One region of the Desulfosporomusa polytropa genome, then DNA from elsewhere that is predicted to be linked to it. Evidence: riboswitches for the same ligand, from Rfam matches in the RefSeq annotation. Region 1 holds a riboswitch; each other region holds the start of a gene.

Region 1 (2,204 bases):
GAGAGCATGTACATAGCCAAGACTGGCATTATTAAAGGCAATGCCAGCTAGGTATTCCGCGAAAACCATGGCTTCTCTAGATTTTAAGTCGCTGCCATTGTTATAGGCAGTACATAAGCTACCGGCAATTAACTCAACCGCCTTTACTGCTTTGCAATCAGTTACCGGACTGGCATTTGTCGATACATAAGCTTCGATGGCATGGGTTAAGGCATCCATGCCGGTAGCTGCAGTGAGACCAGGTGGCATGCCCAGCATGAGTTCGGCGTCGCTTACCGCAATGATAGGGGTAACATGCCAATCGTTAATGGTCATTTTTACGTGTCGTTTCTCATCAGTAATAACGCAAAACCGCGTGAGTTCACTGCCTGTTCCGGCTGTCGTATTTATGGCAATAAGCGGTGCAGCTCGTTTTTTGGATTGGTTCAAGCCCTCGTAGTTGGCAATTTCACCGTCATTGGTAGCTAAAAGAGCGATGGCTTTAGCGCAGTCATGAGGGGAGCCGCCGCCAAACGATATCAAGAAATCACAGCCATTATCCCTAAGTAATTTTAAACCATAATTTACTTGGTCGACTGTTGGGTTAGGCGAAACGTCCTTATATATGATATAAAAAATCCCCTCAGTAGTAAGTAAGCTCAGAAGTTTGTCAATCAGTCCAGTATCGACAAGAATTTTGTCGCTGACAATTAGAGCTTTTCTAAACATCATTGGTTTTATATAGGCGACAATTCGTTCCATACAGCCTGTACCTAAGATGCTAATAGGTGTCATAAAATATTCATGGATCTTTTCCATAAGACGATAGCCTCCTTATACATCGGTTCACCAAAGAGTAGCATTGTTTTATAGTTTGTGCAAGGATATAGCGGCGTAATCGAGAAACGTTAGCAAAAAAACAACAAATCATAACAAGGGATAACTATCTCGTTTTACGTAAAAACTATAAAATAGAACTTTTTGGACTAAATATTTCAACATTTTGCGAATCGTGCATAGGCTAACAGGAGAACAGGTTTACCTGTAGAATACGATAAATATAGAAATTAAAATTTAATAAATTTCCACCATACAGGTGCCTCTTAGTAAGTTAAGAGGAGAATAGGGAAGCTCGGAAGGATTGAAAAATCCTTAAACGACGCGGTCGCGCCACTGTAATCGGGGAAGAATACTTTTATTATGCCACCGGCAATCGGGAAGGCGAGGGTATTCTTATGATCCGTAAGCCAGGAGACCTGCCTGTTTTGGCTGTTATTTACCTCCGCGCCAGAGGTAGTACCAGAAGGACAGGATTTATGAAAACCATAACCCTGGCCCTTTTGGGCTAGGGTTTATTTTATTATTGGCGCAAAACATGAAAATTGGAGGCGTAAACGTGAATTATCAGGCAAAAGTAAACAATTTAGTTGATGGTGCAGCAAAACCAGTAAACAGCCTAGGCTTATTAGAGAAAATATTCAAAAAAATGTTATTGGCTTGGGGTACGATGCATCCAGAAATCAAACCCTATCACTTGATTTTTGCTGCTGATAATGGTGTTATTGAAGAAGGAGTGGCGACTTGCCCAGAGGAAATCACCTACCTTCAGGCGCAAAATATGGTAGACGGGCGAGCTACTATTAGTTGTTTTTGTCAAGCCAATAATGTGCCCTATTCTGTCATTGATATCGGAATAAATAATAAAAAGATAGCAGGTATTAACCGCAGAGTTGTTGCTGGTACAAAAAACTTTATGAAAGAGGAAGCCATGACGCTGGCTGAATTTGAACAGGCATGGCGTGTAGGGGAAGAGATGGCTGGCTATGCCATTGATACGCAAGGTGCAAACTTAGTTTCCTTTGGCGAAATGGGAATTGGCAATACCACTACCTCCTCAGCCGTTTTGCATGCCATGACCGGAATCTTACCTGAATTTGTTGTAGGGTATGGCGCTAGTGGACCAGTCAATGAGATTGTTAAAAGAAAATGTGTTGTAGTAGCTAAAGGCGTTGAACGCCATCGGGAAAGCTTCCGTAGTATTGAAGATATTTTGCGTTGTGTTGGGGGCCTGGACATTGTTGCTATATGTGCGGCTATGATTGAGTGTGCAAAACGCAAAACCCCCTTTGTCATCGACGGTTTTATTACTGCCGTCGCCTTTGCCTGTGCTTCTAGGATTAATAAGAAGGTAGAACATTGTGGGTTACCCTCGCATATGTCCAAAG
Region 2 (2,204 bases), 2.0 Mb from region 1:
CCCTGATGGGTCATGGTGGCGTAAATCCCTCTAATACAGCCTATGCAGCCCTTCAAATGAAAATTCAGGATGCGGGTTTAAAAAATGTTTTTGTATTTACAGTAGAGGGTTATCCTACCATTGAAAATGTGATTAAGGAATTAAAAGACAATAAAATTAAAAAAGTTACTTTAATGCCAATTATGTTGGTTGCAGGTGATCATGCAAACAACGATATGGCTGGTGACGATAAGGAATCCTTTAAATCGCAGTTGATCGCCGCTGGATTCAAGGTAGAAACTTATATTCATGGACTCGGTGAAAATGTTGGCATTCAAGATATCTATGTACAACATGTAAAAGATGCTATTGCAGGGGCTTATATCGAAAGAAGCAAAGAGCGTCCGGCCATTCCGGTTATTAATTAGACACAATTTTTTTATAGAAGAAAATTAAATATATTTGAGATAGGTGACGTAAGGGCTTAATAGGGAAGAACGGTTCATTTACTGTTTAAAACTCCCAACTTTAAACGGTTGGGAGTTTTAATAGTTTAAGGCATTTTCTCAAATACTTCTTTTTGACAATCCTAAAGGCAAAAAGCACTAGAATATAAGTAAAAACTAAATAACGAAAGAGTTAGGTGCCCTACGGGGCTTAATAGGGAAGTCTGGTGAAAAACCGGCACGGTCCCGCCACTGTAATGGGGAGCAAATCCAAGAGTAGACCACTGGGATAAGATAAGACTTGGCTTGTGCCAAGTCCTTTAGGACGCCGGCAGGAGCCGCCAGTACTCCTTTAGGGGGTATAGGTAGGCGTTCAATCCAGGGAAAGTTAGACTTTCCGTCTGGATGAAAAGTCCTGGGAAGGTTTGGATGAGCGATGAACCAAAGTCAGGAGAACTGCCTAGCTGACAGTCACCGTTTAACCCACGAGGTATGGGGAGGGATTATTGTATGATGTTATATGCCAAAAAATCATGGCCGTTTGGCAAGGTTTTTGGGGGCACTATATAGCAACGATAAAAATGCATTCCCTGGTAAACACAGGGGATGCATTTTTGTCGTTGGAAAGGAGGAAAGAATTTGACTATCAAAAAAGCACTAACCGGGTTGGTGGCGGTGCTGTTTGTATTGTTAACAATTACCGGTCAGGCCCAAGATGGCCTGTCTTTTTCCTGCCAATTTCCATATTATCTCGGAAAAGCCAGAGACTCTGTGACTCCTGGTACCCAAACAGCAGCGCTGTTTACTATCGAAAACCGTGACTTAGCCGATAAGGCGGTAGAACTGACAATTAGCCTGCCGCCAGGGTTTAGGCCTGTTGGTTATCAGGAAAATTGGGAGATAAAAGAGGAAGCAAATCATTATGTTCTAACAAGACAAGCTTTGCTGGCAGGCGGTTACAGTCAGTGGTATGACTTGTTATCTTTTCAGGTGGCAACAGAATTGCCGCTTGGCAGCTATACAGCTACTGTTACAGCAGGAGAAGTTGCGCAGCAGATACCAATTAGCGTAGGCGCGGGAACAAATGATACTACTGCGGCAGTAACTATAGCAGGCATTGTGCTACCTTTAGATAAGGACGGCAAAAACGATGACCGTATGGGCCGCAATGTTTTAGTGCTGCGTGACAGGCAATGGGACTATTACAAAAATCTATTGATCGGTAAAGGCGCTTCTAATCAGGAAGTGGAAGCTATTCATCCGGTGACCCATTTGGGAGTGGATATTGCAAATCCGTCTGGGGTACAGAAGCTGGTTGTTGTTACTGTCCAGTTGTTAGATGCTGCCAGTCATCAACCGATAAACGGTTTGTTTACTCCAGGTTCGACCAATGAAGATGTAAATGGCGGTGCAATGGATGGACAAAAAAAATATTTAGAAGCTTTTACAGCTCTAAACGGGGATGCTTGGCAACGAATGCAGATACCGGTATATGCGGATGAGCGTGATTTGACTGGCGGTAATTATATTCTCCAGGCAGAACTAAAGGATGGAGTTAAGCCGCCGCTGGTGTGTGAAGTGCCGCTTACTGTTGTAAAAAAAGATAATAAGGCACTGGTAGTGGTCAGTATAGCAACACTGATGGTAGTAGCAGGTATAGTTGTAGCCCTTAGACGTTTGCGACAGGTACTGAAGGTGTTAAAAACACGCTGGCTGGTAACGATCGCCTTATTTGGTGCAGCGGCTTTTGCGGTAGTTAATGTACCGTCTACCTTATTA
Region 3 (2,204 bases), 540 kb from region 1:
AGCCGCTAAGGTAAACAGCACCATAGCGGCTAAGAGGACGAACCCTGCCAACCGAACCTTAGCTTGCTTGCGTTGAAGCAGCGCTGTTAGCGAGCCGTTGCTCATGCCAGTGCGTGTTTACTCACTTTGGAGCGTTTCGTTAGGATGGTTGACAGATAGTTCACTTTTTTACTGCCGTTAGCAGCTAGATCATAGATGATTTCTTCGCCTTCCAAACCACATTTGGAAACCATAACAGCGTTTTCCACCATGCCATGTTTATGCAATTTTTCAACAATCTCGTTAAAGTTTTTGTATACTTTCATAAGTACAACATTGTCTGAGACAGCCAGTACCCTTTCTAATCGTTCATTATCAATGGTCGCTGGCACAATGCTCAGAATGTCGCCGCCCTCCGCGAGTGCCACCCCCAATCGATTGCCAATGGCTGAGAAGGAGTTAACTCCCGGAATATTGATAATCTCATGACCGGAATCTTCCAGTAAGCGTTGCACATACATATAGGTACTATACAGCATAGGATCGCCCAATGTCAGAAAGACTACTTTTTTACCGGCATCCAACAGAGCCAAGATAGTCTTTTTATTGTTTACCCAGGCATCTGACAGAGCTTGCACATTATAATTCATTGGAAATACCAATTCCAAAACCTCGCTGGCTTCCTGAATATAAGGCCGGGCGATAGACATTGCCGTGCTTTCGTCCTTTTTCTCTGTCCGGGGAGCAATGATTACATCTGCTGTTTTAATAGCGTTAATTGCTTTCAAAGTTAGTAATTCGGGATCGCCAGGCCCTACGCCGACGCCGTAAAAAATTCCTGCCATATTATAAACAACTCCTTAACGTAAATAAAATCTCTGTTACCACCCAATGGAGATAACAGAGATTGTTTGCCTAAAGTTGGCGCACAAATCCCCTCCCCATCGCTCGTAGGTTAAACGGTGATTGTCAAACAGGCAGTTCTTCTGACTTAGGATCATAGCTAATCTGCGCCTTCCCAAAATAGTGTTCTATTTCAGTGGCTTGTTGCAAATTGGCTCCCCATCACAGCGGCGGGACCGTGCCGGCTTTTAACCGGCTTCCCTATTAAGCCCAATCGGGCACCTGTTCCTTATGTAATTACCTAAATTGTATGATTAAACATATAAAAAGTCAAGCAATTTATGGTTACTTCTTTAGCTTCAACTTAGCCTGGTGAATACTCTCACCATAAATGCCATGCGCACTTTCCATAATACTTTCTGACAATGTAGGGTGAGGGTGAATGGTATGCGCAATGTCTTTAGCTGTTAATCTATTTCTAATTGCCAGGGTACCTTCCATAATAAGGTCACTGGCATGCGGCCCCATAATATGCATTCCCACCACTTTGCCGGTAGCTGTCTCGGCAATAATCTTCACCAGTCCATCAGTTTCGCCCATTGTTACCGCTTTACCATTGGCGGCAAAGTTAAATTTACTGGACTTGAACTCAAGATTTTGCGCCTTAGCTGCTTCTTCGGTCAAACCAACCATAGCGATTTCCGGTGTGGTAAATATGCAACTAGGTATTGCGCTATAGTCCATAACTGAATTCAGCCCCATAGCGTTTTCAGCCGCTACCAGGCCGGCCGTTGACGCCGTATGGGCCAACATGCTCTGTCCGGTAACATCGCCAATCGCATAAACACCTGCTATATTGGTTTCCATTCGTTCATTAACCTTAATACCTGTATGGTCAAAAGTCACGCCTAGCGTATCTAACCCCAGCCCTTCGGTCACCGGACTGCGACCTGCGGCAACAAGCACCTTTTCTACCAGGAATTCCTGGACGCCTTTGCCGGTATCGACTTTTACTACCACGCCGCCAGCAGCTTCTTCGATAGCCATCACTTTGGTTCCAGCCAGAGTTTTAATCCCCTGTTTGCGCAGGCTTAGTCCCATGCGTTTGATTAGGTCACCATCTAGCATTGGTAATATAGTTGGCAGCATTTCAACTACTATTACCTCACAGCCAAAGGCCTTCATTATCGCGCTAAACTCAATACCTACTACGCCGGCACCAATGACCAGCATGCTCTTAGGTACTTCAGTCAGCTCTAGCAATTCATCACTTGTGATAACCGCTGACAATTGATGCCCCGGAACCGGAATACTGCTGGGCGTTGAGCCGGTAGCAATAATTATTTTACTACCATCAACCGTTTCTTGTCCTGTCTCAGTGC
Region 4 (2,204 bases), 1.9 Mb from region 1:
CAGCTTATTTCGGTCATATCTTTTAGGCTTACTGGTAGATAAAAAATTATACAACATATCCAGGAGAGCATATTCAAATTCAATGTCGAAATATTTGATGCCTTCGATGTCAATAAACCCAATTGTGCCGTCAGTCAATAACCAGACATGCGGCGGTGTTGGTTCTCCATGTATAAGTGCATAACTGATCGGCTTTAATTGACCGACAAAGATAGTCATGTAGCTGTCCAACTGCTGCAAAACCGAATGCTTCATTCTTTTTACAGTGCTGTCAAAACTACACGCTATTTCCAGTTCCTCAACAGCATGTTCATAACATAAACGCTGACAAGATTTAGCATATCTGTTGGTGAGTACAGGAGATCCAAAGTAATCCCGGCTGCAGGTATAAAATCTATTAAGTTCTGCATTCAACGTATCACTAATTTCTGCAATATTGCCGTGCTGCAGATACTCCTGTAAACTAACCCCGTCAAAGCACTCCACATAGGCATAATCAAAGGCCTCTTCTGCGGAAAAATGCCCTGTTTTTATTATCCGGGGAACTCTGATGCCCAGATCAGTCAACAACCTGGTGTTATGGCAAAAATATTCAAAGCCTTCTGCATACAAATAATGTAAACCGTCAGTATGCGCTTCTGTTAGTCCTAGAACAGGTTTTTTCCAGATATAAAGGATGGTTTTGTGGTTATTGCCATCGGTCACTAAGTACACTTTTTTTGAAATACCATTGACAATTCCAACCAGGGTGAATTGACTTAGATTCAGATCAGCTTGAATAATATGGTATGGTAGTTCACACAAATTCATCAACTTCGTTATCACTTTAAGCACCTCAGCTCTAGGAGATATATCCGGAAACTAGCTGGTTAGCCGTATATAATTTGCTGATGATCAGTGAATAGCAAATCTTATCGGTTTGGCCCAGACGGTCACACACGGAAGGGTCACAATCTTGTCAAACTCGTTCCGCTCGGCATAGTCCTGAACAACATCTCTGACTTTTTCGTACTCTTCCCCTGCAGCGATCTGAAAGGGCTGCACGACAATCTCGGTAAACCCTTCTTCTTGTAGGCGCTCTAATGCCTGTCTCTCATCATCGGCCTGAATACCGTCGCGTTTCGCCAGTTTTTCTATCAGGGTATGAGATGCAAAGGCCCGGCGCACTTCATATTGTGGGAAATCTGCCCAAAGTTTGATATCAATACTTTCGCTGGCCAATTGGCGGGCCTCCGGATAGGCAGTGCCTAAACCCACCATTAAAAAGGCTTTTTTCTCTATTTTCTTCAAAGTTACTCAACTCCTATCAACCAATGTCAATATCCGTACACATGGTTTCTTTCCGCAAGGTTAACGCAAACCGACTCAGGTCATCCCGGTTGTCTTGGAAATTAGCAGCAGTTATAGTTAACTGCACCCAACGGCATAACGGGTTAAGCGGATTCGCTCAACTGATACTGTAACTCCTATGGGGAGAAATGTTACGGAATGTGTATCCATTATGTTTAACCCCCTTTGCACAATATGACCAAGAAAAAGATAAAAAACATAAAAAGTAATAAAAAGAAGGACATATTAGAAAACTCCCGGCTGCCATCGCAACCGGGAGATATTCTACAGCACACTAAATAGAAACTCCTGATTAATAATAACCAGGAGTGAATTCAGTAATACCACACGACTTACTTAGAACAGTTCTAAGTAAGCAGATGAACAACTGTAATCCCCTCCCCATCGCTCGTGGGTGAAAAACGGTGATTGACAGATAGGCAGTTCTCCTGGCTCTAGATCATCGCTCATCCAAACCTTCCCAAGACTTCTCGTCTCAGTGGCATATCTTGGATTCGCTCCCTATTACAGTGGCGGGACCGCGCCGGCATAAACCGGACTTCCCTATTAAGCCCCTTAGGGCACCTACCTCAATACTATTTAATTGTCAGTCAAAATACACTATTATACATTTAATATTAATTATATCATCTTTTATCGTGAAATGTCAATCACTTCTTGGCTAAATTATCCAGTCTGACCAAATAGTCCATCCCTCCTCACTGATGGTTTCAGACAGGGCTTGCGGCAGTTTCCCCGGCCCGGATGGTACATCAGAGCGGGGTACTCTTCCGTCAGGTGTCGCAGGATGGTAACTAAGCCCTACCAGCAGGATTTTTTTCTGACCAGTTACATATTATTATACCAATGTGGGT

What was found. Region 1 has a riboswitch for cobalamin ahead of ACZ449_RS17185 (nicotinate-nucleotide--dimethylbenzimidazole phosphoribosyltransferase). Riboswitches for the same ligand answer to the same signal wherever they lie in the genome.
Region 2: it holds a riboswitch for cobalamin, as region 1 does, so the genes downstream of both, ACZ449_RS08095 (hypothetical protein) here and ACZ449_RS17185 (nicotinate-nucleotide--dimethylbenzimidazole phosphoribosyltransferase) in region 1, are expected to answer to the same signal.
Region 3: it holds a riboswitch for cobalamin, as region 1 does, so the genes downstream of both, cobI (precorrin-2 C(20)-methyltransferase) here and ACZ449_RS17185 (nicotinate-nucleotide--dimethylbenzimidazole phosphoribosyltransferase) in region 1, are expected to answer to the same signal.
Region 4: it holds a riboswitch for cobalamin, as region 1 does, so the genes downstream of both, ACZ449_RS08295 (sirohydrochlorin cobaltochelatase) here and ACZ449_RS17185 (nicotinate-nucleotide--dimethylbenzimidazole phosphoribosyltransferase) in region 1, are expected to answer to the same signal.

The regions. Positions count from the first base shown of each region.
Region 1 covers NZ_AP042400.1:3,284,853-3,287,056, reverse strand. Annotated here, with positions in the region: gene ACZ449_RS17190 (iron-containing alcohol dehydrogenase) at 1-798, opposite strand, end outside; cobalamin riboswitch at 1,057-1,257, shown strand; gene ACZ449_RS17185 (nicotinate-nucleotide--dimethylbenzimidazole phosphoribosyltransferase) at 1,376-2,204, shown strand, end outside.
Region 2 covers NZ_AP042400.1:1,306,602-1,308,805, forward strand. Annotated here, with positions in the region: gene ACZ449_RS08090 (sirohydrochlorin cobaltochelatase) at 1-407, shown strand, start outside; cobalamin riboswitch at 604-903, shown strand; gene ACZ449_RS08095 (hypothetical protein) at 1,065-2,204, shown strand, end outside.
Region 3 covers NZ_AP042400.1:3,828,115-3,830,318, forward strand. Annotated here, with positions in the region: gene ACZ449_RS19530 (FecCD family ABC transporter permease) at 1-105, opposite strand, end outside; gene cobI (precorrin-2 C(20)-methyltransferase) at 102-824, opposite strand; cobalamin riboswitch at 939-1,123, opposite strand; gene lpdA (dihydrolipoyl dehydrogenase) at 1,168-2,204, opposite strand, start outside.
Region 4 covers NZ_AP042400.1:1,365,838-1,368,041, reverse strand. Annotated here, with positions in the region: gene ACZ449_RS08300 (hypothetical protein) at 1-825, opposite strand, end outside; gene ACZ449_RS08295 (sirohydrochlorin cobaltochelatase) at 895-1,290, opposite strand; cobalamin riboswitch at 1,752-1,933, opposite strand.